One region of the Lysinibacillus sp. GbtcB16 genome, then DNA from elsewhere that is predicted to be linked to it. Evidence: riboswitches for the same ligand, from Rfam matches in the RefSeq annotation. Region 1 holds a riboswitch; each other region holds the start of a gene.

Region 1 (10,958 bases):
ATACCTTGTGCGCCGATATAAATCCAACTGCCAGCAGTCATTTGACCATACATCATTAAATTTCGATCTTCTAATTCATAGAAATGGTCCCAATTAGCCCACGCTGGTACAAGATTGGAATTGGCAATTAAAACACGTGGAGAATGTTCATGTGTACGGAATACAGCTACGGGCTTCCCTGATTGGATCAATAATGTCTCATCATTCTCTAGTTTTTTTAATGAAGCAATAATTTGCTCATAACTTTCCCAATTTCGAGCTGCTTTTCCAATACCTCCGTAAACAATCAGCTCATCTGGGTTCTCCGCTACTTCAGGATCAAGATTGTTCATCAGCATGCGCATCGCTGCTTCCTGCGTCCATCCTTTACAAGTTAATTGATTCCCATGTGGTGCACGAATACTTGTTTTAAATACCATAAAAAACACACTCCTTTAAAATGATAAATACATTAGTAAAATTAAATAAAACTGAATATTCAGACAATAAAACGAATAATCCCTTATAAAGCAGAGGCGACTTAGAAAACCAAGTCTCGCCTCAGCTCTTCCAACTTATAATCATTTAAGCAACTTTACATATATTCTTTTACTAGAGCATCAGTAGTTAATAAATACTCCGCCAATGCCTCAATTTCATCACCGATCGGCTGATCTGCTAATAGTGGTGGACAAAACTCACGAACTTTCTCTAAATACTTTCGTGTGGTTGGTGATAATTGTTCCTCCGCTTTATCTAAATAAATAGCCTGTGATGCACAAATCATTTCTATCGCTATAACTAGGGCAGCATTTCGGACAATCTGACGTACTTGACGAGCAGAAGTTGTCCCCATACTTACATGGTCTTCCTGATTCCCTGATGTAGGAATTGAATCGACACTGGAAGGATGCGCCAACACTTTATTTTCTGAAACGATAGATGCTGCTGTATATTGAGCAATCATCAGACCGCACTCAATCCCAGGGTTTGTCGCTAAAAATGGCGGTAACCCTTCATTTAATTGAGGATTCACCATTCGCTCTGTACGGCGCTCTGAAATATTAGCCCATTCACTTACCCCAATTTTTAAAAAGTCCATCGCTAATGCAATTGGCTGACCATGAAAATGGCCACCTGATAGTACTTCACCGCTTTCTAAAACAATCGGATTATCGGTCGTAGCGTTCATTTCCGTTTGTACTCGGTTCTCCGCGTAAAAGAAAGACTGCCAGGAAGCACCGTGCACTTGTGGAATACAGCGCAGAGAATATGCATCCTGCATACGAATTTCTCCTTGCTTTGTCACTCGCTTACTTCCCTCAAGCCACCTACGAATACGACCGCCAACAAGCTCTAACTCTGGATGTGGTCTTACTGCTAAAAGTGCTGGGTCAAACGCAGATGTTATACCCTTCAATGCTTCTAGTGTTAAACTAGCAGCCATATCCGCCGCTAGCCCAATTCGTTCAGCCTCATTAACGGTTAAGACACCGATACCCGTCATAGCCTGTGTACCGTTTACAAGTGCCAGCCCCTCTTTAGCTTGTAGTCGAACAGGTGATAATCCCGCTTGCTGTAACGCCTCACTACCACTCATCACTTCTCCATTAAACTCAGCCTTACCTTCTCCCACTAGGACTAAAGCTAAATGTGATAATGGCGCTAAATCTCCACTTGCTCCAACCGACCCTTGTGACGGGACAATTGGGTGTACGCCTTTATTAATAAAATCTAATAAAAGCTGTACCGTTTCCTCACGAATTCCTGAAAATCCACGAGCTAAGGCATTTGCACGTAAAACCATCATGGCACGTACAACATCAGTAGGAAACGGCTGGCCTACACCTGTTGCATCCGATCGTAATAAATTCAGTTGTAATAGCCCAATATCGTCTTCCTCAATTTTTATATTGCTTAGTTTTCCAAAGCCTGTATTCACACCATAAATCGTTTGCCCCTCTGCTAAGCGCTTTTCGATCCGTTCCCTACTTAAACGAATACGCTCTATACTATCTGCAGCAAGTGCAACTGTTGCATGCCCTTTAACGATTTCCTCAATTTGTTGTCTTGTTAATGTATGGCCATCAAGCTCGATGATCGACTTCACATGACATCCCCCTATTCCCTTTAAGGCTTATGTAAAATTCATTTTAACGTAATCAATAACACATCCGCATTCAACTACTTTTAAGCGTTTTCATTATAAACGAGTGTCCTGCTGAATAATGGTCAATTACTCTATTTCCATTGTACTAACTACTTTTTTCAGAATATAGAGAATTTTAAAAGAGAAAACATGATTTTTTTCAGATTCCTATGTTATTTTTAATAATATAATCGTATTTTTATATGAAACTAGAATATTTTAAGCGAGGTTAGATGTTATGAAGCTATTATTAATCGATCGAGACCCCACTGAACTAGCAGGCATTAAGTGGTTTTTACATACCTATTTTCCAGGCGATGTTTTCATTGATATGTGCACGACTATGTCAGATGTACCTCAATGCATCCGTCAATTTGAACCGGATGCCATACTGTTAAATATCGACTTGATCCCTAATAATCGCTTAACTTCTCTTTATCGAGATCTACAAAAACTTGCAGGTGCTATTTTAGCTGTAACAACAGAACCCTTATTTAAAAACGCATTAAAAGCCATTGATTTACAGGTAGCCCATCTGTTTGTAAAGCCCATTGATTTAGAAGTATTAAAGCAAAAACTGACAGGCATTTCCTTGCGCTCACCACAAATTACAGATACTGCGCAAGAGGCTGCAAATGAATCATTTTATAATCATTTATTTTTGGATACGAAATCAAACTCTATTGAAACTGGCATTCACTTTACAATAATTGAACCTGAGCACACTGAGACCTATAACAAGCTTTACAATTGGCTTCAACCGACATCGATTCACTTCCATATGAAAACCTATCCATTATCGAATAGAATCGTCTGCCTTTTTCAAACGCAAGACATAAAGCTGGTAGAGAAGGATGTACGTACTCTTATGAAGGAATGGCGTTTGTTTAGCAATAGTTCTTTAAATATTGGGATATATGATGGACCGACTACAAGCATTAAAAATATGTATACATTAACAAAGCGTGCACTTCATCAAAGTTTTTACGAAGGATTCGGGCATATTTTTTACGCAAGTAAACAATTTGAAATACAGCCCTTCGATCCATTACTAACACCAGAAGAACAACAATTATTAATAAGTAGCCTGGAGGAGGGTAATCTCGAAGCCGTAAAAACATTTTTATATCGACTTTCTAATGAAGGCATCTATTATGAGCAGGATGACCTACGCATCCATCTAACAAGTGTGTTAGCACAAATTCGGCGCTTTATGTTGAAATATAAACTACACGAAAAAGCAGTCATTGAACAAAACTACCGTCAGCTATTTCATTTAATTATTGAGCATCCTATTTTTTATACGATTCTCAATGGTATTATTTCTTTCACTCAGAGATTAATAGAGCTAGCCCGTGATGCACGCATGGAGAAAAGAGCCGATTATGTTGAGCTCGCTTTAGAAATTATTGATCAGCAATTTAAAGATAGTTCCTTGTCTCTTCCCTTTGTCGCCCGTAAGCTTGGCATCAGCCCCAATTATTTAAGTACAATTTTTTCGAAGAAACAAGGCTTGCCATTTAAGCGCTATATACAGCAAGTTAGAATTCAAAACGCTATTAAGATGCTAGTAGAAACAGATTTTGCAATTAGTGAGATTGCTCATTTAAACGGTTTTGATGACCCGAATTATTTTATTAAAATATTTAAACAACAAATCGGTATGACCCCTCATCGATACCGAAAAAACTAAAAAGAACGTTGTAGATAATTTTCAATTAGTCGTTTTCATTTTCAATAAAGGCTTGTGTTATGGGTATTAACTCTTATACTTTTTTCATTTACAGTATAAATACTGTTTATATATAGTTTATTTAACAACAAATTTAGGACGATAATTAAGTATAAATAAGCTCTTTGCTGCATATATTTATATTTTATATCTTACTATAAAAATTCTTTAACGATAATTATTATAATGTACTAGCAATTCTATTTTATATTTGTTATAGTTATAGACGAAGAGTTTGACTTACATTATTTTCAGGAGGTAACTAATATGACAAACGCAAATGATCGTAGCCGTCGTTTTACAACAGCAGGTGGTGCTCCAGTAGTAAGTAACCATGACTCTATGTCAGCAGGTCCACGCGGCCCTCTATTACTTCAAGATGTATGGCTAGTTGAAAAACTAGCAAACTTCAATCGTGAAGTAATCCCTGAACGTCGTATGCATGCGAAAGGTTCAGGTGCATTTGGTACTTTTACTGTAACGCACGATATAACTCAATATACAAAAGCTAAAATCTTCTCGGAAGTGGGCAAGAAAACTGATATGTTCGCACGATTCTCCACAGTTGCTGGTGAGCGTGGTGCAGCAGATGCTGAGCGTGATATCCGCGGCTTTGCCCTTAAGTTCTATACTGAAGAAGGCAACTGGGATTTAGTAGGAAACAATACACCAGTATTTTTCTTCCGTGATCCACTACACTTTACAGATTTAAACCACGTGGTCAAACGTGATCCACGTACAAATATGAAAAACGCTAATTCTAACTGGGATTTCTGGACGCTATTACCAGAAGCACTTCACCAAGTTACAATTGTAATGTCCGACCGTGGTATCCCAACTGGTTACCGTAATATGCACGGATTTGGTTCGCACACATATAGCTTTATCAATGCTGATAATGAGCGTGTTTGGGTTAAATTCCACTTCCGTACAGAACAAGGCATTAAAAATTTAACAGGTGATGAAGCAACTGAGGTAATCGGTCAAGACCGTGAGTCTTCACAACGTGATTTATATGAAGCCATCGAAAAAGGCGATTTCCCTAAATGGAAAATGTATATTCAGGTTATGACAGAGGAGCAAGCTCGTGAGCTACCATACAACCCATTCGATTTAACAAAAGTATGGTATAAAAAAGATTTCCCATTAATTCCTGTAGGTGAGTTTGAGTTAAATAAAAACCCGGACAACTACTTTGCAGAAGTGGAACAAGCTGCCTTTGCACCATCTAACATCGTCCCTGGTATTAGCTTCTCACCAGATAAAATGTTACAAGGTCGTATCTTTGCCTATGCGGATGCACAACGCTACCGTTTAGGTGTAAACCACTATATGCTTCCTGTTAACGCACCAAAGTGTCCATTCCGTACTTTCCACCGAGATGGCTCTATGCGTTTTGACGGCAACCTTGGATCAACACTAGGCTATGAACCAAATAGCTATGGTGAATGGGAACATAATTTAGACCATAAAGAGCCTGAGTTACGCATTGATGGTCATGCAGGAATTCATGATTTCCGTGAAGACGATAGTAATTACTTCGAGCAACCAGGTAAACTTTTCCGCCTAATGACTGCGGAAGAACAACAACGTCTATTTGAAAATACGGCTAATGATATGGCTTCTGTTGAGGAATTCATCAAACGCCGTCACATTCTTCACTGCTATTTAGCTGATCCAGCATATGGTGAAGGTGTCGCAAAAGCAATGGGTCTTTCATTAGAAGGTATGGATCTTACAAATCCATACGTAAAACAACCAACAAACGTTTAATATTCCACTTATTATTGATATCCAAATCCAACTTTTCTCCATGTGAATGTATAATTCACATGGAGCTTTTTTGTATTCGTCTAGGTTTAAGCGTTCATTTCTATTTGCAAAGGCATATATTCCTTTTTTTCATCTCCCTATTAAGTTATGAAACCAACATAAAAAAGGCTCGTGTCTAGAAATAAACACAAGCCTTGCATTATTATTATTGGTAGATTTGACTACCTGCCTTTTTAAACTCCGCTGACTTTTCCCTCATACCTTCATGGATGGCTTCTGTTGTATTTAAATCCTTTTCCTTAGCATAATTACGAATATCCTGAGAAATTCTCATGCTACAAAATTTAGGCCCGCACATTGAACAAAAATGAGCCGTTTTGGCTCCTTCAGCTGGCAATGTTTCATCATGATATTCTACTGCACGCTCTGGATCAAGAGAAAGGTTAAATTGATCGCGCCAGCGGAACTCAAAACGCGCTTTGGACAGTGCATCATCCCGTTGCTGTGCACCTGGGTGGCCCTTTGCTAAATCTGCAGCATGTGCAGCAATTTTATAAGTAATAACCCCTACTCGAACATCCTCCCGATTAGGTAAACCTAAATGTTCCTTCGGTGTCACGTAGCAGAGCATAGCTGTACCAAACCAACCAATCATTGCTGCTCCAATAGCAGATGTAATATGGTCATAACCTGGCGCAATATCTGTTGTCAATGGACCTAATGTATAGAAGGGAGCTTCCTTACAAACCTCTAATTGCTTGTCCATATTTTCTTTAATCAAATGCATGGGAACATGACCTGGACCCTCCACCATTACTTGAACATCATGCTTCCATGCGATTTCCGTTAATTCACCTAATGTTTCCAGCTCCGCGAATTGTGCTTCATCGTTAGCATCCGCGATTGACCCTGGGCGTAAGCCATCTCCTAATGAGAAGGCTACATCATAAGCTTTCATAATTTCGCATATTTCCTCAAAATGAGTATAGAGGAAGTTCTCTTGATGATGGTATAAGCACCACTGCGCCATAATGGATCCACCCCGAGACACAATGCCCGTTACACGGCTTGCCGTAAGAGGAACGTAACGTAAAAGGACACCTGCATGAATAGTGAAATAATCTACCCCTTGCTCCGCTTGTTCAATAAGCGTATCACGGTACACCTCCCACGTTAAATCCTCAGCGACACCATTCACTTTTTCTAATGCCTGATAAATTGGTACTGTCCCAACGGGTACTGCAGCATTTCGAATAATCCATTCTCTCGTTGTATGAATATGCTTGCCAGTTGATAGATCCATAATATTATCAGCACCCCAGCGTGTAGCCCATGTCATTTTTTCGACCTCCTCTGCAATCGAGGATGATACAGCTGAATTTCCAATGTTCGCATTAATTTTCACATGGAAGTTACGACCGATAATCATTGGCTCTGCCTCTGGATGATTAATATTGGAAGGCATAATAGCTCGGCCTGCTGCAATCTCTGAACGTACGAAATCTGGGTCCATATTTTCGCGTATCGCTACAAATTCCATCTCAGGTGTAATAATTCCTTTTCGAGCATAATGAAGCTGTGTGACATTTCCATCCTTTTTTGCACGTAAAGGCTTTCTCACCAATTCCGGAAAGACGTTTTCATGGATACGCGGATCATCAGCGCGACGGAAACCATTATCCTCCGGTTTAATCGTACGCCCTCCGTATTCCTCAACATCCCCTCGCTCTTGTATCCAAGTACTTCGTAAAGCAGGTAAGCCCTTTGTAATATCCACACGAAAGGCCGGATCTGTATATGGGCCACTCGTATCATACACCCGAATGGGGGCATTTTCTTCATCTCCAAAGCTACCAGTCGTCGGACTTAATGCAATTTCACGCATTGGTACTAAAATATCTGGACGAGATCCTTCCACATAAACCTTTTTACTTCCTTCAAAGTTAGACATAATCGTAATGTTCTTTTCACTAATTGCTGACATGAGCTACTTCTCTCCCTTAAATGTATTTTAAGCAAGGACCGAATCTAGCTCACCCAACAATCAATACAATAAATAAAGGCCGAATCCAAAATAATAATTGGATCCGGCCATGAATGTAAAGGGTCTATTGATTGCACGTAATAGGCAATAGCTTCTTAACTTTCCCACGCTGGTATGAGCCAGATCAGGTCCAAAGGGTCAAGAAACCTCTATGCGTTTCCCTCTCAGCCTGACTCATCAGACTCCCCTAGTTAATACTATTCAGTTTGATGCTAGTGTAGCAGATATTGCTAAGAGATGGAAGATATCATTAAAATATTTTCTATTAGGTAAACAATACATCCGCAATATAAATCACAATCGTGACCGTTATACAACTCACAATGGTTGAGAATAAAACAGTTTGAGCAGCTGTTGCGGACTCTACATCATATTCTAATGCTAGACTTGAACTGTTGCGGGATGTGGGAAAAGCACTCGCTATAAATAATGATTGTGCCACAACCCCATCTAAACCTAGCGCATAGATAATGACTAAAGCCACGGCTGGTCCGATAAATAATCGTGTGAAGCAGCTGACGAATACTGTTTTATTAAACATCGTTTTGATCTCCAGCTGAGACAATTGGGCTCCTAGCGTGATTAATGCAACGGCAATAAAACCATCTGCTACATGGTCTATTGGTATTTTAATAAACTGCGGAATGCCAATATCAAAATAATTCATGGCCACTCCGATTATTAGAGCGTGAATAATAGGCATTTTTATAAAATCCTTAAAAATCGTCATGCCCGATTTAGTAGAGGAAATTAAATTATATAAACCATACGTATATGTTGTCATGTTTTGAAAGATAACGAGTATAACCTGGATGGCTACACCGATAGGTTGAGTGGCAAAAATCATTTGAGCTACCGGAATCCCATAGTTCCCAGAGTTAATGAGTACTACACTATTTTTAAAAACAGCCGCCTCAGTTTTGGCGAGGCCAAGCCCTTTCGCTAAAAAGTGACTAAGCAGCATTTGACTCCCGATAAAAAGTACAACAAACAATCCGACTTCTCCTAGAACAGACAGCTTTATATTCGTCTCATATAAATTAATAAATACAGCGGCTGGCATAAAACAATATGTAATAAGCTGTGATAATGCTTTTAAATTAAAGCGAAATTTCTTTTGTAGAATAGCACCTAGTACAAGTAATACTAAAATAGGTGCGACAATTTGAAAGAAAATCATTCCAAGATACACCATATTGATGTCCCTCCTCCCTTTTAATAGTAGTGTCGATCATGCACTAGGTCAATGCCACTTACTTTCATAATTAAAACCGTTGACTTCCACTACGGACGGGGCGCGCCTTGTTCATATGGTTGAAAAGATTCAAAAAATCAAATCAATGAAAGAGAACAATGTACACAATGTAAGAATTACCTAAACTCATTCATTTAGGACTGTGTATGATTGGGCAGCAAAGAACTATTTTTAATGAAGGATAAATAAAAAGGGAATCGAGCATGATCTTCTCGATTCCTTTTATCAAAAAGTCTGAGCTACCTTTAGATTCTAGGTGGCCTTTTTCTTTACGCAAGCTTAAATCTATTAACAACCTCTTGCAGTTCATTAGAGATATCATTCATATTTTGCATAGACTCTGCCACTTTTTGCAATTCAGCTTGTTGGTCCATTGCAGAGGCACTTACTTGCTCAGCAGAGGCCGCTGTTTCCTCTGAGATTGCCGAAATACTTTGAATGGACATAATCGCTTGATTTTTATGCTCTAACATAGTAGACAACTGTGTCATTAGTTCACTAATAGAAGTTGCAATTGCACGTGACAAATCACTATTATCTTTAAAGGCCAATTGCGTGCTTTGTACGGACTCATTTTGAGATTGCATTAAGTCTGCATTTGATGCAATGACTGCAACTGTTTGCTGAGAATTTTCTAAAATACTTTCTACCGTGCTTTTAATAATTTCTGTTTCAGTTTTTGATTGCTCTGCCAATTTTCTTACTTCTTCCGCCACGACGGCAAAACCTTTTCCATGCTCACCAGCTCGTGCAGCCTCAATACTTGCATTTAAAGCTAATAGATTAGTTTGCTCCGTAATGCTTTGAATGGAGGCAATAATTTGATTAATATTGGCAATATTAGAAGCTAGCGATTCCATTTGCTGCTGAATACGGCCGTTCATCTCATTCGTCTCTAAATTATGTTCATGTAAACTTTGAACCTCTTGCATGCCTTTTTCTGTTGTCACATTTGTCTTGTGAGATAAATCGTCCATTTCATTCGAAAGTGCAGTAATGGCGTCTATTTGTTCCGATAAATCCATCATACGATAGTTCGTTTCTTCAGTATCTTCTGATTGCTTCGATGCACCCTGTGCAATTTCATTAATGGCTACTGATACCTCTTGACTAGAGGACACGATTTCAGTAAACGCCTCATGGACCTGATTAGAAGATTGGTTCAATAGAGTCGTGGAGTTTAACACGGCTTTAATAGCACTATTAGTTTTTTCCAACATATTATTATAGGCCAGTGCGACTGCCCCAATTTCATCTTGTTTAATATATTTCTCCTCTACTTTTTGTGTTAAATCTCCTGCTGCTGCTGTTTCAATTGAAGCACGTAAAAACTTGAGCGGCTTTAACTGTTTGTAAATAAATAGTACACTTGCAGCAGTCATCAGGGCTACCATTATAATGGATGCAATAATCGTATATACAAATACATGGTTATATGTTTCTAAAATTTTTGATTCAGCTAATACGATTTGAACGGTCCAAGTTTCGTCAATGTCCTCTAAAATCATTGGAGCAAACACATTATAAGCTTTATCCTTTAGTTCATTAGACTCTATGTACATACTTGTTAGCTCGCCGTTTTCCATTGTCTTACTTATGCTTGTCCAAGCAGAGTCATCTTGCATATTTTGACCGTCCAGCTCTTTACCGAAACTGTTAGCTGTTAGTACACCGTTATTTGTAATAATTGCTGCATAGCCGCCTTCCGGAGCAACAGACATTGTCAGCTCATTTAAATAATCTATCGACACATCCGCCGTCAATACACCAAAAAACTTCCCTGAAGCATTGACTAATGGTACAGAAATTGTGGTCATTAGTACGGTTTGACCGTTTACACTATAGTCATAGGGCTCCGTTAAAACAGTCCGTCCCTCTTCTTTTGGTACCCAGTACCATTGGGATACATTTTTATCATCTACACCTTCAATAAGAGTGGTCGTTATTTCATTCCCATTTTTACTTAAGTATGGCCCAAAACGTTTTTTGGAATCTACCAATGTAGCCTCATCATTTGGGTTTACAA
Region 2 (10,958 bases), on a different contig from region 1:
ATTATCCTTAGATTTTCCTAGTATCCTATTGTATAATTAGTTTAGGGTAATTAGTAGATCATTTAAGTAGAGAGGAGCTCTAAAAATGTTCATTACAACTGTTATTGGATTTTCAGCAGTTTTATTAATTTCAACTGGATTCTTCATCCACTACCTACAAGTTGGTTTAGATAGCAAGTCTTCAGTAACTGTAGATCCAAAGCCAAGCGAAAAATTTTAATGTAAAAAAACAGCTACTGTAAAGGTAGCTGTTTTTTTATAGTTTCAACGTTTTTCATCTGCTAAAGTGTATGAAGTTTGCTTCTTTATTGTAAAAATTGTCTGAATAAAGTCTTTATTGTTTGCATAATGAAAGTTTTGCTCTAAAATATTTTTTGTAAGGAAGGGAGCAATTTTCATGACAATGTTACATGATATTTTAGAGTTTAACAAAGAGTTTGTACAAGAGAAAAAATATGAACCATTCATCACTACAAAATATCCTGATAAACGTATTGTTGTTTTATCTTGTATGGATACTCGTCTTGTAGAGCTTTTACCAAAAGCGATGAATCTCCGTAATGGCGATGTAAAAATTGTGAAAAGTGCCGGTGCATTAGTAAGCCATCCTTTCGGTGCTGTGATGCGTAGTTTATTAGTTGCTGTCTATGGACTACAAGCAGATGAAGTTTACGTAGTTGGACATTATGACTGTGGTATGAGCGCAGTTGATCCTGATGCTATGTTAAGTGAAATGGTTAAAAGAGGTATTAACCCAGAAACCATCAAAATGCTGGAGTATTCTGGTTTTGATTTAAAAGAATTTTTACGTGGTTTTGGTGATGTAGCGACAAGTGTTAAGAAAAGTGTCGACACGATTCGAAATCACCCATTAATGGTAAAAGACGTTCCTGTACATGGTTTAATTATTGACCCAAATACAGGTCATCTAGATTTAATTGAAAACGGTAACCATCAATAGTTATTCTAACTTGATTTATAGCAAATCAATAAACAAGTGCCTTTCCATCAAATAGCAAGGCACTTGTTTATTTATTCATCCTCTAAACGGGCATACATATAATGATCGACCCAATGACCATTTATATACAGAAGCTTTCTTAAAAGACCTTCCTGTTGAAAGCCTGCCTTCTCTAAGACACGCATAGAGGGATTATTTTGGGTAGATACATATGCCTCTACTCGATGTAGCCCAATTTGATCGAATGCAAACCGGACTACCATGTTCACTGCCTCAGTGACAATTCCCTTACCTACGTAAATTTCATCCATAGCATATCCCACAAATGCACTTGAATAGGGTAATCGTTTTACAGCATATAGTGCAATATGTCCTATTAGATTATTAGTACCATGCTCAAAAATACCAAAAGTAAATTCTCGCTTTGAATCCATTAAATATAAACTTTCTTGAATTTTTTTATATTGCGCGTCGATTGTATAGTATTCAGGTCTTTGTAAAGGCTCATATGTTGACCAAAAGTATTTATTGCGGCTTACGAGACCTGTTAAACTTCGTGCATCATTTTCTTGGAATGTGCGGATGTAGCATTTTTCCCCCTTTATTGTTACCACATTCCCACCCTTTTTTCTTAATAAATTCCAAATTTTAAGCACCATTTCTCCACACTAGCCTTCCAATCAATATCGATAAAAATTTATACTACCTTCTCAACCATCGGAAATGAAGGGGGTTACCCCTAGTTTTACCTTATTGTATGTAAAAAAAGATGCTGCTACAACTAAAACAGCTCATGTCTTCATGTCATAGCACCATCATTCACATTTTATTTTTTACTTCTTTTTCTCATGTAATAGGTCCAGGCTAGATGACTCAGCATCCTCTAAATGCGCCTTGTCTAATACATTAGTTAAATGAAGTCCACGTTTCAGTGCCTCTCGTTCAATATGTGCAAGCGTTTCTTGTAGCACCTGCACACGCGCATATTTTTTATCGTTTCCAGCTACTAAAACCCACGGTGCATTTTTCTTATCGGTCTTTTCAAACATTTCATTGGCAGCCTCCACATATTGCGGTGACTTTTCTCGATTACGCCAATCTTCATCTGTCAGCTTCCAAGATTTGTATGGATTTTGTTCTCGTTCCTTAAAACGTTTTAATTGCTCTTCATCTGAAACATGAAGCCAGAACTTAATAATTATGTAGTCTCCCGCAGTTAGAATCTTTTCAAAATTATTAATTTCCTCATAAGCACGAGACCATTCATCCTTCGTCGCGAATCCTTCAATTCGTTCTACTAATACACGACCATACCATGAACGATCGAAGACAGCGATTTGCCCGTGCTGAGGTAGCTTTCTCCAGAACCGCTGTAAATAGTTATAGCGTAATTCATGTGGCTGTGGAGCTGAAATTGGATGGACGACATAGCCACGTGGATCGACACGTTCAATTAAACGTTTTATCGCTCCTCCTTTACCAGCTGCATCCATACCTTCAAACACTAAAATTAAACCTATTTTATTTTTCAATAAAAATTGTTGGGCATTTAACATTTCATATTGGAGTACTTGTAATTTCTTTTTATACATCTTTTTATCTAGTTCAATAGATAGGTCTAAATTTTTTATGTTTTGCGTCATAAAGCTTCACTCCTTTAATCTGGATATATTCTTATTGTACTAAAGAAATAAATGGATGCCTATTGAGATGGTAAATTGTAGATAGTATTAGCAAAACAACACGATACATTGATGGACATTTCCGTTATAATAAATTGAGTGACGGTACTATACTTATTTGTCTTTTCCCTATACAATCTAACACGAAGGGAGAGGAAAGCATGCCTCGGTTTTTATTGATGACAATTTCTTATATTGTCTCACTCATCCTAACCTTTTCATCCTTTTTCATGAAACTTAACGGTCAATCATTTTTAGAAATTTCTAATCGTTTTTCGGTGGTATTTGCACCTGTTGATGGAAGTCATATAATTTGGATTGTCATTTATTTATTGATTGGTTATTGGTTAGTGATGAACATCAAAAAGACATCTATGAAACAGTCTGCGCTCTTTAGTTGCATAAATATTTTACAAGCATTAACGATATACGTATGGCATCATGAATTATTTATTGTTTCTCTCGGCATTACCTTACTCTTAGTCTTGTATTTATTTATGTTGTACAATACGTATCCACTTCATGACAAATCACTGTCGGGTCGTATTCCTTTCGCCATTTATTTTGCATGGATGACATTTATTTTTATCACAAATATTAGCTTTACGTTAACAGCTTATGGTTGGAACGGTTTTGGTCTAAGTACTCCTCTTTGGGCAGTTATTTTACTGACCTTAGGTGGAGCCATTGCGCTACATATCCGCTTTCATCACTTTGATATCATGTATCCAAGTGTTTTTATATGGGCTTATATAGGAATCGCTTTACATAATGGTTTTGATGAGCTACTCGTAACAACAGCTGCGTTATTTCTATGTGGTGTACTCTTAGTTGGTATTTTATTCATTAAAAAAAATCCTGCCTACCAAAAATAATTTGGTGTGCAGGATTTTTTTGTAATCCTATTCTTCGTCTAATGAAGTAAGGATAATTGGTTTATCTTTTGTAACAATTACTGAATGTTCAATTTGAGCAACAAGAGACTTATCAGGTGTAATGAATGTCCAACCATCACCAGCTTCTACAATATGCTCTGCTTTTGCTGAGATAAATGGCTCGACTGCAAGAACCATACCTTCTTTCATAATCGTAGAGTCCCATGCATCATAATAATTTAAAATGTGATTGGGCTCATCATGTAAAGAACGACCTAAACCATGGCCTGTTAAATTCATAATCACTGTTAAGCCATTAGCATTCGCTTCGCGCTCTACAGCTTTACCGATTTGATTTAATTTAGAGCCAGCCTTTACCTTTGTCATAGCACGATCAAAAGCATCTTTGGCAACACGACATAGTTTTTCTTTGTCTTCATAGCCATCACCAACTACAAATGAAATACCCGTGTCCGCAAAGTAGCCATCTAAAGAGCCTGAAACATCGATATTGACAATATCTCCCTCCTGAATAACACGTTTTCCTGGGATACCATGTGCTACTTCCTCGTTGACACTAATACAAGTATATCCTGGGAAGTCATATTCTCCTTTTGGTCCTGAAATGGCACCTGCCTCAGCAAACATTCGACCAGCAATTTCATCTAGTTCAAGTGTTGTGACACCTGGTTTTGTAGCAACCTTCATCGCTTCACGAATCTCTGCACAAATGCGTCCAATTTTTTTAAAAGCTTCAATTTCTTCTTGCGTTTTTACAATCATGTATAACGTCCCTTTCATCTAATATCTACTCTTTAATATAACATAACTTTTTACGCGTATAACGCTAAACGCTTTAAATATTGTATGCCTGCCTTCTTGGCAAAGTGCTAAAAGCGTTATTCTCTTACGACTACATAAAAAACCCCTTCACCAATATGAAGGGGTTGGCATTACGCTTTACGTTGCATTAGCTGTGGAGCCGCTGTGAATAATAACGCTCCCACAATGGCTGTTAATACTGTTGCGGGCAGCATATAGGTACCATTATAAATTATCGAGTAGATCCACGCATTTTGATCGCCGGCATACTCTGCAAAAAATACCGCGCCAGCAGTAGTGTGCGCTGCATATCGCAAGAAGCCTGCAAATACCGTACCTACAATAATATAAAACGCCATTTTTGTTTTGTTTAGTTGACTTGCTGCTTCCAGTAAAGGTCTGCGTACAATGGCTGCTAACCCTACAACTGTGAAAGCAACACCGTAATCTAATAAACCTTGAAGCCAGTGTACTATATAAGCTCCAAACATGGTTTGCATCACACCTACAAGCAAGCCTGTTATTAGGCCAGCTACTAGACCCCAGCGAAATGCAATTAACATAATTGGTACCATGACAAGACTAACAGAGCCACCTTGTGCCCATACTTTAAAGGAGACCTGATCAAGCACAAGGCCAATCGCTGCAAATATTGCAATCTCCACTAGCATTAATAGTCTTTTTTTGTCCATACATATTCTCTCCTTTGTTCCGATGTAGGATACAAGAGCAGGAATAGAAATGCGCTGATTTGATTCTCTCTGACACCTTTTTATTCTTAAGAATGAAAAAACGATGTCAGGACAGAGCCTCACATCGTAAAAGTGTCGGTTTCTATCCACATCCCTACGCAAGTGTTAGCTTACAGGTTCAAAGAGTCAAGGCATTACGTGCCCAGTCTCAGCTGACATCATCAGCTCCCCTTGTGGTCGTTACATCTGAATTTAATTTGAACACTTTCATTGTACGCAAAGCAAGGAATGATTACAACCTCTTCCATACTTAATTTTGAAACTTTACTGTTTTCCATGCGTAAATATTAAAAAAGGAGGTACAACTATGGAGAACCAAAAAATTTTATCTGCCTTTAGTTATCTCAGTATTTTCTTTGCTCCTTTCATCGTACCATTAATTGTTTACTTCGTTACGAAAGATGCTGACATTAAAAGACATTCTATTCGCGCATTAGTGTCCCATCTAATTCCTTTTGTATTTGGGATCTTATTTTTCATTGTTTTTGTCTTTTCTACATTTAGTTTAGACCCTACTTCAAGTAATAGTACAGTCATGATCATTTGGTTCATTTCGTTCGCCATTTACGGAATTGTCTCGCTCGGAATTGTTATATGGAATATTATTCAAGCCGTTCGAGTTATCCGCTAATGTTTTATTTTTAAAATAAACAGGTAGAAGTAATTAAAAAGGAGCTGTGTTTTTGATGAAAGTATCAAAAGTAGTGAAAACCGCTGTTAAATTAGCGCCTATTGTTATACCAATCGTAAAAAAAGTGATGGCAGCAAAAAAAGGGACAACTTCTACAGTCAGTTCTCGAAAAAAATAAAAGGAGGGCGTATTTCCTTAAACCGGAAATACACCTTCCTTTATTTTATTTCAAAATGTGTTTGACTATGTCCATTCAATGTTTTTTCGACATGTAAAACGGCTGGCATCGCTGATTTTAATTCAGGTACATGAGAGATGACACCAATCATTCGTCCAGAATCTTGTAAATCAATTAATGTGTCTATTGCTTTATTTAATGATTCCTCGTCGAGCGAGCCAAAGCCCTCATCGATAAACATTGTTTCAATATGAATATTGCCTTGGAAGCTTTGAATAACATCTGCCATTCCTAGAGCAAGGCTTAATGATGCATTGAACTTTTCACCACCGGATAACGTTTTAACATCTCGTAATTGATCTGTGTAAGCATCATATACATCAAGCCCAAGTCCACTTTGCTTTGCATGCTTTTCAAGCCTGTCTGAACGTCTAAGCTCAAATTGACCATTAGACAAATGATAAAGACGAATATTAGCTGCCTCTGTAATTTGATCTAAATAATTAATTTGAATATATCGTTCAAAGGACAGTTTTTTCGAATTTTGCCCATTTAATAAGCCATACAGCTCCTTCACTCGACCTGCCTCACTCTCAAGTAAACGAAGCTCTCTCTCTGTTTCTTCTACTTTGTTGATGAAGCTTTGACATGATTTCGCAAATCCATCTATTTGTTGAAGTTGTTTAAAGGCATCCTCATAGGCGATTCGGAGATTTTCCACAGTTGCCTCCATCTGGGCTAAATCTTGCTCCTCTTTCCCTTGAAGATGTTTTTCTCCTTCTGAAATTTGAATTTGTAACGTATGAACATGTAACGTGTAATCATTGCATGCCTTCCGAAGTTCCTCTAATTGAGTGGCACTTCTTTTCGCAGTTGCATAGTCTTCGTAGTTCACAAAGCCTGCTTCCTGCATGCTTATTGAAAACTGCTCACGCTTGTCATTCATTTTGAGCTTTAATTCTTCAAAATTCTGTTTGGCGATTTCCACCGCTAGTTTAGCATTACTGGCAGCTTCCTTCGCGGCATGTAAATCTTGCTGGCTTTCCTGCCATAATTTTTGTAAATCCATTTTCTGTTTACTAACATCGGTAAGTGTTTGTTTTAATTGCTGTAAGGTTGGAATAGTTGTTGGCATTTGCTTATGCTGTTCTTCTACAATTGCCTGCAGTCTTGTCCAGCCTTTCATCTGTTCAGTTAAATATTCCTCAAGTTTGACTTGTTTATGTTGCAAATGCTCTATTGCTAAACGCTGTTCCTTCTGGTTAATCCTTGTTTGAGCTAACTGTTGATTGATAATCTTTAAGCTAGTAATCTCTTGTTCCATTTTTTCTAAGGAAGCTATTATTTGTGCTTGATCCTGTTGCTTCATCGCGTATGCTTCTAATTGTGTCAGTGCCTCTTGCTGAAGCTGTTGTGCGGATGTTAAAAATGCCTCTTTTTCCAAATATAAACGCTCATCTGAAGAAGCTTTTCTCTTTAACGTTTCCACCTGAGCAAGCTCAACAATTTCCAATTGCTCACTATGTGTTTGTTGATGAGTCGTACTCCCACAAACCGGACAAGGTTGCCCTTCTTTAAGCTCCTGAGCTAAAATGCTTGCTTGGCTTGTCAGCCAGCGTTGCTCTAATTGTTGAAGCTCCTGTCTACTGTCCTGATAATGAGCTTTAGTAGCGATAACATCCCGTTTCGCTATCTCTACCGTTTTTGTATATTTCTCCACCTGCATGAGCAAAGCTACTTGCTCCCGCAGTTTTGGTAGTTGCTCTAAATAACCTTCATATGGTTCCAATTGTTTTTCAAAGTACTCAATTGATTGTGAAAGCTCCTCTAATTGCGCGCTTTCTTTATCGATTAGCGTCAGGTTATCCGCTGCCCCTTGTTTAGCCGTTTCAACATATTGCTCAGCAATTTTCAGTTGCTGTAAATTGCTGTCATAAGCCTCGAACTTAGGAAGCAATGCTTGGAGCTGCATTTCCTGCTGCAAAAGCTTTTGACGTTCTGACTCTTTTGCCTCTTCCGCTTCATATTTTCCTTGGGCTCTTTGTAAAAGCTCCTTGGTTTGTAATTGACTACTGTTCGCTTGTTGATAGGCTTGTTCTTTTAAATTTTGTTCCGCTCGTAAATCCAAACATTGTTGCTCAAGTAGTAGTAAACGCTCCGCTTGTTCTGCTAAAGCTATCTCCCGTTCCTTTGCACGGTAGTTGTCTTGCTCATTTAATAGCAGTTCTAGTCGTTCTTGACGTTTGGACTGCTCCTCAAATTGTTCATTAAACGTTTTAGCTAAACGGTAAAACTCCTGTTCTTTTTGATGATGATTATAGGCTTCCTCATACTGTCGCTGTTCATCTTCAAAACATTTTCTATAATAAGTAAGCTCCTCTTCCAGTGCTTGCTTTAGCTGAAACATATTTTCCGTATTATTAGCAATTTGTGTGAACAAAGGAGAGGAACGATGTGGAAGTGCACCAACAATTTGACCAAGTAAATGTTCTTTTAATTGCTTGGCATGTTCAAGATCACTTTCTGCCTCTTTTCGTTTCGCATCAAGCAGTTTTGTCATAACACCAAAGCGATCTGTTTTGAAGATTTTTCGTAATATGACCTCTTTGTTTGTAGAATCCGACGTTAATAATTTGCGGAATTCACCTTGAGGTAGCATCACAATTTGGCTAAATTGATCCTTTGTCAGACCAATAATATCCTGAATCTTTTTATCGACTTCCAGTGTTTGCTGCTTTTCAACAATGTTATAATCGAGCTTTCCCTCTTTTACTTCCGCTAACTCCACCTTTTTACCAGTAGCTGTTTTATTTTTTTCCTTTATATGCCCAGGCTGACGTAAAATCTGATAGATTCTTCCATGCATTTCAAAAATAAGTTCTACTGCTGTATATACATCATCATCAGCAAAGCCACTTCGCAGTAAAGCCGTATCCTGACGATCCTCACCACTGCCTGACCCATAAAGTGCATAACAAATCGCATCAAAAATCGTCGTTTTCCCTGCACCGGTTTTGCCAGAGATGGCGAACAAACGATGTTCCCCTAATTGTTCAAAATCAATTATTTCCGTATTTTTATAAGGACCGAACGCCGTAATCGTTAACTTTAATGGCTTCATTTTACTGTTTCTCGCTCCTTATCTAATAATTCCTGTAGCATTTCCGTAAACAGACGCTCGGTATCTTCATCTGGTTGAATTCCAATTATATCTGTAAAGAAAGAGCGGAATAGATCGATATCTTCTAGCTTTTCTGCTTCTACTACTTGAAGCTCACTTGGTTTCTCTTGTCGTAAAATCTTACGTTCAACATGCATGGCATGTGGAAAAACGGTACGAATACGTTCCATTGGCGAAGACACGGACGTAGCATCCGTCAATCGAACAAATACATAATCATCACTTGGTGGAAGCATTAATAAATCCTCCAACTGCCCTTCCACTACACGTAAATCTCGTCTTGGCATGAACTTCCTTTTAGTTACAGTACAATCCCCATGCTCATCTAGATCGACGATTAAAAAGCCTTTTTCATGTAGATGCTCAGACAATGAGTATTTTAATGGTGAACCAGCATAGCGAATTGTTTCATTTAAGACAAAATGTGCCTTATGTAAATGTCCGAGTGCTGTATAATGAAATGGTTTAAATAAAGCAGCATTCACACAATCTGAACCCCCAATAGAAAGCGGACGCTCTGAGTCACTAGTATTGGCTTCTTCCTCACCGTATTTGGTCACAAAGGCATGTCCAACAAATATATTGCGTTTATTTGTATCCATACCTGCTGTTATATGTTCAATAATTTTCTGCATCGCATCATGGTGAGAACGAATGGTCTCCTCTTCAAAAATACTGCGAATAGTGGCAGGCTCTGCAAATGGTACAAGATGAAAATGCACCTCTCCATATGGATCATTGATAATAATGGGTGCATGATCTTTCGTAAACTGCCCCTTAATATATAAACCACTATCACGCATCAAACGACTACCAAAGTTTAATCTGCCTGCACTGTCATGATTCCCTGCAACGGCTAAAACAGGAATCCTCTTCTCTAAAACTATTTTTGCTAATATATCATTTAGTAAATTCACTGCCTCAATAGGGGGCATGGAACGATCGTATAGATCACCTGCTATAATAATTACATCTGGTTTTTCTTCATCGATAGCTTGTATAAATTGTTGTAAGATATATTGTTGATCCTCTGTCATATAGACGCCTTGAACGAGCTTTCCTAAATGCCAATCTGCTGTATGAAATATTTTCATTCCTGTACCTCCTGTCCTTTTATTATTTTATCATGGCTTGTAACGGATTGTTTTTTCCTTTGTTTGGGGAATTTAGTACACACAAAAAAAAGCATCCTCTAAGATGCCTTTACTCATCATTATTTATTTTTCCAACTTCCCCATAAAAGCTGTATAGCCGTGAAATCCCTGAATAGAACGTATGTTTTCAACAGACTGGGAGGTTGTTACCTTTTGTTGTTTAGGCTGTGTGGAAGTTCGCTCTTTTAAAATTTCTTCAAATGACAGAGGATTGGGTTGCGGTAATTGTGATGAAGCAATATTTAAGGCATCACTACCACTATATGCCTTTAAAAATGCATTGGCCATTTGGCGATAGCCTTCCATATTTGGATGGACATCTGCATAGTTTGGTAAGTAGTTAGTGGCATTTAATCCAAAGCTGTCATACACATTTACATAAACAGCTCCGGCTAGCTCTGCCTGTTGCTGTAAAATCGTATTTAATTTCACAAGCTGTGCATTTGTTCCTTCTTTTTGAGTGAGATGAACAGCTGGATAGGCAAAATAATAGCCTATAACATATACCTGAGCCTTTGGCGCAAGTACTCCCAATTCATTTAAGATAGCTTCCATATTTTTTCTCACTATATTTAAGGCGTAATCTGCTTGGAGTTGAGAAAAAGTTAATGTTCCAGCCGTTGGATTTAGCCGGACAAGGCTTAATAAATCATTGGCACCTGCCGAAACAGTCACTAAAGTGGCATTGGCTAATAAATCTCTTGCTTCCTCAGTTTTAATCC
Region 3 (10,958 bases), on a different contig from region 1:
TTTTCGCAGCGTTAGTTCCCGCGATACCACCACCGATGACTGTTACTTTACCGCGTTGTACACCTGATACACCACCAAGTAGAATACCTTTACCAGCATGATTTCTCTCTAAGAACTGTGCACCGATTTGTGTAGCCATTTTACCTGCTACTTCACTCATCGGTGTTAATAATGGTAGTGAACCATTTGCTAATTGAACTGTTTCGTAGGCAATCCCTACAACTTTTTTATTTAAAAGTGCCTGAGTCAATTCAACTTCTGGCGCTAAGTGTAAGTAAGTAAATAAAATTTGACCTTCATAGAAGTAATCATACTCAGAAGCTACAGGCTCTTTTACCTTCATAATCATCTCTTGCGACCAAGCTTCTTTAGCAGTTTGCACAATATGGGCACCAGCTGCAATATAATCAGCATCCGTAAAGCTTGATCCTAAGCCTGCTCCAGTTTCAATGTACACCTCATGGCCTGCATGTGTTAAAGTAACAACTCCTGCTGGAGTCATTGCTACACGATTTTCATTGTTTTTAATTTCCTTTGGAATACCAATTTTCATAGTTTCCTATCCCCTTCCATTACGTAAAAAATCAGCATCATTTATGTAATTAAAAATTGATGCACCCCTTGCAATTCCATATTACCAAACAAATAAAAAAAAAGCTTTAATTAAAATAAATACAAATAAAATTTCTAACATTTCCAAAATACAAAATATTTAAACGGTGATTTTACATACTAAATTATTATATTTATAAAATAAAAAGGAAAATTATAGTGATATATACTCTTCGATTACGAAAGCCAAAATTACGTTTACACGTTGCTAATAGTGGGAATTAAGTAATTATATTTTCTTCATGAAATGCCTTCACTTTTTCATAATTTTTCTTCCGGAAAGTATTTCCTTTAGAAAATCATTTGGTATAATCAACATATACAAATCAGGGAGGTTTTTCAAATGGCTAATCATTATAAAAGCATTGTGGTTGCAGTAGACGGTTCTAAGGAAGCTGAATACGCTTTTCGTAAATCAATTGACGTGGCGAAGCGTAATGAGGGTTCTGTATTAAATTTAGTGAATGTTATTGATACACGTTCATTCGCTGCGATTGAAGCATACGACCGTTCCATTGCAGAACGTGCTCAAGCATTTTCTGAAGAACTATTAAATGGTTACAAAAAGCAAGCTGAAGATGAAGGTATCGCAAACGTTAACCTAATCATCGAATATGGTTCTCCAAAAAATATTATTACTAAAGAGCTTTCTAAAATTGTAGACGCAGATCTAATCATTTGTGGTGCAACAGGTCTAAATGCAGTAGAGCGTTTCCTAATTGGTTCAGTATCTGAAGCAATTGTACGTTCAGCTAATTGTGACGTTCTTGTCATCCGCACACCTGAAAACTAATCAGCAATACATAAAAAGGTATCCTACTGTAGGATACCTTTTTGACTTCTATGAGCAATTACTTGCCCTCTTTCCACATTTTCACTTTTTCAAAGAATAAAGCAAGTGCCTGTTTGTTTTGCATATTTGGTACTTTTGCTAAAAGCACTTCTTTAGGTGATTGACATTCCTTCGATTGCTTTTGCAAGATGACAATGCTCTTTTCTAATGATTTATTGGCAAACATGGAATCAGGTAGTTGAATAATCGCTTGAATCCAAGCATGCTTTTGAATGTATTTATGAAGTTGCTTAGACTGCTCTGAATCAAAAAGATGTGATGGCGCAAGGAAAAATAAGTAGCCACCTTCCTTTGTATAATTCATAGACTGCTCAATAAATAAATGGTGGGCATAACTCATTCCCTCAGGCGCACACAATTCATACTCAAGGGCAATTTCTTCATTTGGATAATAACCAACAGGTAAATCACATACTACTGCATCTACAGGATTTGCCAATAAATCTTGTAAGGCATCCTGACGATATAAAGAAATCGGTTGCTCTGTTAAATCAGCTGTTGCTGCAGCCAAACGTATAAGGAGCTCATCTACCTCTACACCAGTAGCCTCTACTTTACCATCTAATAAATTCATAACTGTTAGTAATAAATTCCCCGTACCTACTGCTGGATCCATAATCGAAATTTTGTCATGCTCAAGACGTTCAGCAAAGATTTGTTCAACAAAATAGCCCACTAATAATCCTAACGTATCAGGCGTCATTTGATGGTTTGGTTGAGAACTTTTTCGCATTCCTTTTAGAATGGCAATTTGAATAGACTTGCGAATATCCTCTTTTGTCGCATCCTTTTGTGAGAAATCCACTTCTCCATCCAGCCACGCCTCTAGCCCATCTAGTAACCCCTCTAACAAAGTTGTATTGTGTTCTTTTTCGATTTTTTCAGCATGCTCATTTAGCATACCAAATAATTTCTCGATGTTTTCCATAGATAACTTCCTTTCAAGCAGAAAAGAGCCGTGACAAACACTCGTCACAGCCCCTTTGTCTAGTATTATCTTAGCCTAAAAGCAGGCCATTATGCTAGTGCTTTAACAGCTTCAATAGCCGCTTCATAGTTTGGATGGTCTGTTGCCTCAGGTACATACTCAACATATGTTACTTTATTGTTTGCATCCACAACAAATACTGCACGTGTCAGAAGACGTAATTCTTGAATATACACGCCATAAGCCTCACCAAATGAAAGGTCGCGGTGATCAGAAACTGTTTGAACGGCATCAATACCTGCTGCCCCACACCAACGTTTTTGAGCGAATGGAAGATCTACAGATACTGTATAAATCACTACATTATCGCCTAAGTTAGCTGCTTCTTCATTAAAACGACGTGTTTGCGCATCACATACACCAGTATCTAATGATGGTACTACACTAAATAAACGAATTTTCCCCTCTGAATCTTTTAATGTTACAGGTGAAAGGTCATTCGCTAATACTGTAAAATCTGGTGCAGAATCGCCCACCTTTACTTCATTACCTACTAGTGTCACTGGACCATTTTTAAATGTTACTTGTGCCATATAAACGCCTCCTAATCTTCATATGTACATAATATTACTAAATGAAGGGAATTAATTGCAACTAAGATAGCTTACTTTATTCTAAGTGTTAGCTAGTAATAGAAAAGACTGTCTCTTCATTTGAGACAGTCTCTTGTTTATTGTTCATTTTTTTCTTCTAGTTTTTCTAGCTCAGGTTTTCCCTCTTGTTCAATAGAAGCTATCTGCTCTTCCTTTTTCTCTATAGAAAGTGGCACCAAGTTCTTTTCAATATAGACTTTCTCATGCACCACGGTTGTATCGGCGAAATAATCATGCAACCCTTGAGTGTCTGGCAAAATAACTACCAAAATATAGAGAGGCATCACAATATTATTAATCATACGCCCAATCCATTCACGGAATAACACATCTGACCAAGTAAGGTTATCATGCTTTAATGAAATAACACGTAGCCCAAATACCATCTTCCCTAGCGTTTGACCAAAGAATTTCGTCATAAGGACAAAATAACTGTAATAAAGAATCGCAGATATAATGGAGATTGGAGCATACCAAACTGATTCTGATAAGGACCAGTCCATTAAATAAAAGATAGGATTAATAAGTATGCCAACTACAGCAGATACAATAAATCCATCCAATAGAAATGCCCACAATCTGATCCAAAAGCCTGCCGTTTTTAATGTGTAATTTTTTTGTCTTGTGGAATCTTCCGTGCCATTGTTAAAAAAGCCATTTTCCATTGAGGGTGAACCTTGCATAACAACTTCATTGTTTGTCATTGAACTCCCTCCTTAATATTCACCGTATAAATACATCATTTTCGGTGCATTGTAATCAGTCATAATTTTCATTAGCATTTTTTCCTCTGCAGAAGGACCGAACATAGAGCCAATTTTCATTCCAACATAAGATTGCCATCCGCCCATATCATAGGCATATTCAAATAATACAGCATCTTCTAGTCCAAAATCTGCGCGTAAGGCAGCAATGGCAGCTTCTTCGTCGCCAATTTCATCAACTAAACCTGCTTCAAGTGCTTTTGTACCGCCAAGGATACGTCCATCCGCCACTTTCTTCACATCAGCTTCTGACATATTACGTCCTTGTTCAACGATATCTACAAATTCTTCGTATGTTTCATTGATCATATCCTGCATCATCGCTCGTTCCTCTGGTGTCACATCACGCATTGGACTTAGCATATCCTTATGCTCGCCAGATTTAAACGTTTCGAATTTGACACCTACTTTTTCAGCCAATGCTTGATAATTAATAGATTGCATGATTACACCAATCGAGCCTGTAATTGTATCACGATGGGCAAATATTTTATCTGCTGGAGCTGAAATATAATAGCCACCAGATGCTGCCATCGAATCCATTGATACATAAATTGGAATTTGTCGTTCTTCTTTAATTTTTAATAGCTTTTTATAAATTTCAGCAGATTCTTTTACCCCTCCACCCGGAGAGTTAACACTTAAAACAATCCCTTGAATCGTATCATCGTACAAAATATTATCCAATTGATCTAAGAAAAATTGATGATCATATGCAACAGGTTGCCATAGTGAACTTGATCCAATATCTTGGATTGTTCCATCTACCTTTAAATAGGCAATCCTTTTATCATAATTATCTCCTTCAATTACATTTTCATATACATCTAGGTTATTTCCTGCCATTAAACTGTCAAAATTACCTAGGAAATCTGCTTTAAATAGTGCAAAAATGGTATTAATCCCTAATGAAAACAGTAAAAGAACACCAGCAACTATCAATGCAACCCACCTTTTAACATTCATGTCTTTCCGCCTCCTTAACTCGTAATACGTATGACTTGCTCATTTGTTTCATTTTTTTGCAATAATATGCAAAAAGTTTTATTCTATTTATTTCCTCATAATACCTTACCTAAAAATATAAAAAAAATCAAAGTTCATTTCTTTGCATGAACTTTGATTTTCGACATTATTTCCTAGGAAATGATTATTGTACAAGCTGTTCTAATTCTTGTTGTCTTAATTCGACACGTCTAATTTTACCAGATGCAGTTTTGGGTAACTCCGTAACAAATTCAATAGCACGTGGGTATTTATAAGGGGCCGTTAATGATTTGACATGATTTTGAAGGGATTGAATAAGCTCTTGATTACCATTAACACCATTATGAAGGATAATGAACGCTTTAACGATGTTCCCACGAACTTTATCGGGACTTGCAATGACAGCAACCTCTTTCACAGTCGGATGCTTCATCAGCGCATCCTCTACTTCAAAAGGTCCAATTGTGTAACCTGAGGAAATAATAACATCATCTCCGCGGCCTTCAAACCAAAAATAGCCGTCCGCATCTTTATAAGCTCGATCCCCTGTTATATACCAATCACCACGAAATTGTAAATTAGTACGTTCAGGATCATTTAAATATGTTTTAAAAAGTGCAGGTGTTTCTCGATGAACAGCAATATCACCTACTTCTCCTATAGCAACTGGCTCGCCAAAATCGTCTATAATGTCAACGGTATTGCCTGGCGTAGGTTTACCCATCGAACCAACTCTTGCGTCCATACCAACCATAGTCCCTACAAGAAGTGTATTCTCAGTCTGACCATAACCATCTCGCACTTGTAGATGGAAAGTGTCTGAGAATTTTTTAATGACTTCACTGTTCAATGGTTCACCTGCTGAAACAGCTTGTCGAATTGAACTGATGTCATACTCCTGTAAATTTTCAAGTGCTGCCATAAAACGATATTCTGTCGGTGTGCAACATAAGACATTCATCTTAAATTTTTCAAGCAACGCTAAATATGTTGCTGCATCAAACTTTCCTTTATAAACAAATGCAGTGGCACCGCTGCCTAAAATCGCGAGAAACGGACTCCAAATCCATTTTTGCCATCCTGGTGCTGCAGTTGCCCATACAATATCATTTTCTTGTACGCCTAGCCAGTGTGGGGCTGTTGTCCGTAAATGTGCATAGCCCCAGCTATGAGTATGAACAGCAGCTTTCGGGTTACCTGTTGTGCCACTTGTGTAAGCTAAAAAGGCATGGTCTGTACTTTTTGTTGGTGTAGAACTTATGTAAGTTGTTGGTTGCTTTCGCATTTTGTCTACTAACGGCTGCCATGGTTCATGTGCATCTCCGATAACAAATTGCTGTATATTTTGTAGATTTCCTACTTGATCAAATTGCTCAATATAGGGCTCAAAGGCTACTACAGCTTTAGCATCAGCATGATGAATACGATACTCAATATCTTTTGTTCTTAGCATTTCAGAGCTTGGAATGATTGTTAAACCCGCTTTTAATGCAGCAATATAGACAATGTATGCTTCTACTGAGCGTGGTACCATCACTAAAATGACATCACCTTTAGTTAATCCATTTTTTGTAAAGACATGTGCCGCCTGATTCGCTCTTTCAAGTAAATGTGCGTAGGTGATAAATTGTACATCAGAATGCTCATTATAAATAATCAATGCGTTTTTAGTTGAATCCTTTGCATATTTTTCAAATTCATCTGTTATGTTGTACCATTCTGGTGCTACTAATTCTTGTCTATTCATGGCAAATGCCCCCTTTTGTTAAGACACATTATACTCCTTTCTTAGTATTTTCAATGGTTTACACTTGATTTAAGTAAAGTCATGACAACTATCATGCTTAGCTATATGGCATCAGTCACGTTTTGTCGATAGGAAAACTTGCTATTGAATACATACGAAAAGTATGGTACATTTTGGTCAACTAAAAGCAAGATTGCAGGGGGACTCATAAAGAGTTGAGAAGGTAAAACCTGACCCTTTGAACCTGTTAGTTAATACTGACGTAGGGAGCAATGAACATCGTTTTTTCAGATGAAAGGCTCTTTTTCGTGCATTTTTACGTAAAAAGGGCCTTTTTTGCATGCTTACGTCCACCCATAAAGGAGGACTAAAATGATTTTTCAAACAATTCGTCAACAACAACCGCTTATTCACTGTATAACTAATTATGTCGTGGCTAATTTCCAAGCCAATGGTCTATTGGCATTAGGTGCCTCTCCTGTCATGGCTGATGATAGCCATGAGGTTGAGGAAATGGTCGCCAATGCAGACGCTCTTTTAATCAATATTGGTACACTAAATGATCGAATAAAAGAATCAATGCTGTTAGCAGGAAAAAAAGCAAATACCCTTGGCATTCCTGTTATATTAGATCCGGTTGGCGCAGGTGCCACAGTTTATCGCAAGGAAACCGTACATCTATTACTTTCAGCTATTCAATTTGCAGTCATACGTTGTAACAAGGGAGAGCTTGCGGCATTAGCCAATGTGGAATGGCAACAAAAAGGTGTTGATAGTGGTGAGGGATTTATTGACATAGAGACTGAGGCTACATTATTGGCTCAACGCTACAACTGTATAGTCATTGTTACAGGCAAACATGATTTTATGACAGACGGTGTGCATAGCGAATGGATTACAGGTGGAAATTCACAAATGACTGAAGTAACGGGTACAGGCTGTTTACTTAGTGCTATATGTGGAGCAGCCTTCTCTTCAGGAGATGATCCGTACAGCCAATTAGCGGAAACACTCACATACTATAAAAAAGCAGCTGAGTTAGCATCCGCATTTACAGAGGATATTGGGGATATTCAAATTGCTTTGCTTAATGCCTTACATCGTCTTTCAAAGGAGGGTGAGGCTTCATGCATATTGTAACGACAATTGCAGGCTCAGATAGTGGCGGTGGCGCTGGTATTCAGGCTGATTTAAAAACATTCCAGGAATTAGGGGTTTTTGGCACCTCCGTTATTACAGCATTAACTGCTCAAAACACACTTGGTGTAACAGAGGTTTTCCCAATTGAAGTTGACTTTGTTGAAAAACAATTTCATGCATTACTAGAAGATTTTTCGATTACTGCGATTAAAACAGGTATGCTTTATTCCTCGGAAATTATTCAAGGTATTGCACACATTATTGACGATTTAAAAATCCCACTAATCGTTGATCCCGTTATGATTGCAAAAGGTGGAGAAAGCTTATTGCAGCAAGAGGCTATCGAGGCCATGCGCATGTCTTTACTTCCTCTTGCTACAATTGTGACACCAAATATACCGGAAGCAGAGGCACTTACGGGAAAAAAAATAAATCAATTCTCGGATATGGAGGAAATTGCTCAATGCTTTTTCCAACTAGGTGTTCAATGTGTCATCATTAAAGGTGGGCATCTCCCCAATTCGTTATATGCAATTGATTATGTATTTATAAAAAATGACAAATCATTTTCCATGCAGTCTCCTCGTATTACGACGAAAAACACACATGGTACAGGTTGTACATTTTCAGCAGCTATCACTGCTTTTCTTGGTCAAGGTTTGACCATTGAAAAAGCTATTATCGAAGCTAAAAGATTTATACAATTAGCCATTATGCATGATTTAGCCATTGGTAAAGGTCATGGCCCCACAAATCATTTTGCTTATCAGCTGCATAAAGGTGCCTGCGAGGTGAAGTTACTTGAAACGTGAAGATTTACAGCTTTATTTTATTATGGGTACAAGCAATGTTTCCCAACAGGAACCTTTAGCTGTACTCGAACAAGCGCTACGGGCTGGCATTACTATGTTTCAATTACGCGAAAAGGGTCCTTATGCATTAACAGGATTAGCTTATGAGCAATTTGCCCACCAATGCCAAAAACGATGTCAACATTACCGTGTGCCGTTTATCATCAACGATGATGTGGATCTAGCAGTTCGACTTGGTGCTGATGGTGTTCATATTGGTCAAGATGATGAACAAATTGCCATTGCACGTAAGAAAATGGCAAACCGGCTCCTTGGCGTTTCTGTACATTCACAGGAAGAACTACAAACGGCTATTGACCATCATGCGGACTATGTAGGAATTGGACCTATTTTTGCCACAACATCTAAAAGTGATGCACAACCACCATGTGGCACAAATTTTTTACAGCAAGCTTCCAAGTTGCAACCTAACTTGCCCATCGTAGCTATAGGTGGAATAAATTGGACAAACGCTAATATTGTTTTGCAAGCTGGTGCTGACGGAGTTGCTGTTATTTCTGCTATCTGTGACAGTAAGGATATTGTACAAACAGTATCCATGTTTAAGTCTTTATCTCGCATAAAATAATGATTGATAAACAAACTAAAACCAGTGCCTTTTACGGTCACTGGTTTTGAGTTTATAAATGCTTAGTTAGCATTTATTAGTTGTTGTTGTTTGGCATACCTTTTAATTGAGATTCTGCCATTTGTACAAGACGTTTAGTGATTTCACCACCAACGGAACCGTTAGCACGAGCTGAAGCGTCAGCCCCTAATTGAACACCAAATTCTTGTGCAATTTCGTATTTCATTTGATCAAGTGCTTGTTGTACTCCAGGTACTGCAAGCTGGTTTGAACTGCGGTTGTTGTTTGAAGCCATGTTTCTCACCTCCTTGTGAATATAGAATGTGCGTTATTAGATTTTTAATACAAAAAAAATAAAGGTAAAATGTACCTCTATTGGCATCTGGCGAACTATACAAAAAAGCCGTCTCAAATAAGCTATTTGAGACGGCTTTTGAAATTTTGATTTATAAAAGATCAGCAAACTTATCTTGCTTTTGCTCTTCTTCTTTCTTAGGGAAAATATAGACCTCACGATTTTTGACCGCGCGTGCTATCAGTTCATCAAAATCAGAAAAGCTTTCGTAATGCTCAACCTTTTCGAGCTTAGGCTTTGTTTTAGGACTAGCAGGCGTAAAGATTGTACAGCAGTCCTCAAAAGGCTGAATAGATGTTTCATATGTGCCGATTTGTTCAGCTAACTCAATGATTTCTAATTTATCTGATGAAATTAACGGTCGTAAAATAGGTGTATTCGTTACTGCATTTATTGCCGTTAAGCTTTCAAGTGTTTGACTTGCTACTTGTCCAAGACTTTCTCCTGTGACAATCGCAAGAGCACCGATTTCTTCTCGCACTAGATCAGCAATCTTCAACATCATACGACGAGTTGTTGTCATCGATACATTAGAAGGTACTTTTTCTTTAATCAGAACTTGTATTTCAGTAAAAGGAATAACATGCAATCGTATATTAGCTCCAAATTTCGTTAACTCATTTGCAAGCACTTTTACTTTTTCCAATGAATTTTCGCTTGTATAGGGCGGACTAAAAAAGTGAATGGCTTCTAAACGGACTCCGCGTTTCATCATTAAATAACCTGCAACTGGACTATCAATACCACCTGAAAGCATTAACAATGACTTCCCGTTTGATCCTACAGGCATTCCGCCTGCACCTGGAATGACTTGTGCCATCATATAGGTTGCATCATGGCGCACTTCTACACGTAACTCAATATCAGGTTTCTTCACTTTAACAGATAAATTATTAAATTGGGGTAAAACATATCCACCAATCTCCCTTTGTATCGCGTGTGATTCTAATGAGAAGGTTTTATCAGTACGTTTCACTTCCACTTTAAACGTATATGGCTTTTCTTTAAATGTCTCCATTATCGTAATCGCCAGTTTTTTCATACTTTCCATATCTTTTTCACATGCTGCAACAGGACTAAATGATTGAATACCAAAAATTTTAGGCAAACCTGTTACTAGTGTTTGCATTTGTGCTTCATCCTCTATCGCAATAAACATTCGATCACGTTCTGTACGAATATGGAGATGTCCTAAATCCGCAAAAGCATGACGGATATTTTCACGTAAACGGCGGATAAAATCCATCTTGTTGCGACCTTTTGTAGAAAGTTCGCCATATCTAATTAAAATTTCTTTCCAAATCATTACTTTATTTCTCCTTTAAGCTCTAGCATTACTTCTGCTAATACTTGTTTAAACTTTTCAATATCTTCGACAGTGTTATGTGCACCAAAACTAATACGGATGACACCTTTTTTATAATGCTCATCTAGATGCAATGCTTCGACAACATGACTTGTTTTAGTTTGCTTCGAAGA

What was found. Region 1 has a riboswitch for thiamine pyrophosphate ahead of thiC (phosphomethylpyrimidine synthase ThiC). Riboswitches for the same ligand answer to the same signal wherever they lie in the genome.
Region 2: linked by a shared signal. The riboswitch ahead of thiT (energy-coupled thiamine transporter ThiT) and the one ahead of thiC (phosphomethylpyrimidine synthase ThiC) in region 1 are both predicted to bind thiamine pyrophosphate.
Region 3: linked by a shared signal. The riboswitch ahead of thiM (hydroxyethylthiazole kinase) and the one ahead of thiC (phosphomethylpyrimidine synthase ThiC) in region 1 are both predicted to bind thiamine pyrophosphate.

Annotation. Positions count from the first base shown of each region.
Region 1 is NZ_JAGXJV010000008.1:111,357-122,314, reverse strand. It holds gene hutU (urocanate hydratase) at 1-419, opposite strand, end outside; gene hutH (histidine ammonia-lyase) at 575-2,089, opposite strand; gene KVT27_RS19955 (response regulator transcription factor) at 2,367-3,821, shown strand; gene KVT27_RS19950 (catalase) at 4,128-5,633, shown strand; gene thiC (phosphomethylpyrimidine synthase ThiC) at 5,839-7,617, opposite strand; TPP riboswitch at 7,762-7,876, opposite strand; gene KVT27_RS19940 (AEC family transporter) at 7,943-8,872, opposite strand; gene KVT27_RS19935 (methyl-accepting chemotaxis protein) at 9,202-10,958, opposite strand, start outside.
Region 2 is NZ_JAGXJV010000007.1:44,935-55,892, forward strand. It holds gene KVT27_RS27100 (hypothetical protein) at 86-220, shown strand; gene KVT27_RS19035 (beta-class carbonic anhydrase) at 398-961, shown strand; gene KVT27_RS19040 (GNAT family N-acetyltransferase) at 1,033-1,620, opposite strand; gene KVT27_RS19045 (polyphosphate kinase 2 family protein) at 1,795-2,604, opposite strand; gene KVT27_RS19050 (hypothetical protein) at 2,805-3,518, shown strand; gene map (type I methionyl aminopeptidase) at 3,546-4,301, opposite strand; gene thiT (energy-coupled thiamine transporter ThiT) at 4,472-5,032, opposite strand; TPP riboswitch at 5,167-5,274, opposite strand; gene KVT27_RS19065 (magnetosome magnetite crystal formation protein family) at 5,400-5,723, shown strand; gene KVT27_RS27105 (hypothetical protein) at 5,776-5,901, shown strand; gene KVT27_RS19070 (AAA family ATPase) at 5,942-9,022, opposite strand; gene KVT27_RS19075 (exonuclease SbcCD subunit D) at 9,019-10,176, opposite strand; gene KVT27_RS19080 (SGNH/GDSL hydrolase family protein) at 10,300-10,958, opposite strand, start outside.
Region 3 is NZ_JAGXJV010000002.1:132,463-143,420, reverse strand. It holds gene ald (alanine dehydrogenase) at 1-553, opposite strand, end outside; gene KVT27_RS12585 (universal stress protein) at 956-1,405, shown strand; gene KVT27_RS12580 (class I SAM-dependent methyltransferase) at 1,464-2,393, opposite strand; gene tpx (thiol peroxidase) at 2,483-2,986, opposite strand; gene KVT27_RS12570 (RDD family protein) at 3,124-3,750, opposite strand; gene sppA (signal peptide peptidase SppA) at 3,763-4,776, opposite strand; gene mbcS (acyl-CoA synthetase MbcS) at 4,961-6,544, opposite strand; TPP riboswitch at 6,732-6,830, shown strand; gene thiM (hydroxyethylthiazole kinase) at 6,917-7,684, shown strand; gene thiD (bifunctional hydroxymethylpyrimidine kinase/phosphomethylpyrimidine kinase) at 7,672-8,496, shown strand; gene thiE (thiamine phosphate synthase) at 8,486-9,124, shown strand; gene KVT27_RS12540 (alpha/beta-type small acid-soluble spore protein) at 9,201-9,419, opposite strand; gene thiI (tRNA uracil 4-sulfurtransferase ThiI) at 9,571-10,785, opposite strand; gene KVT27_RS12530 (cysteine desulfurase family protein) at 10,785-10,958, opposite strand, start outside.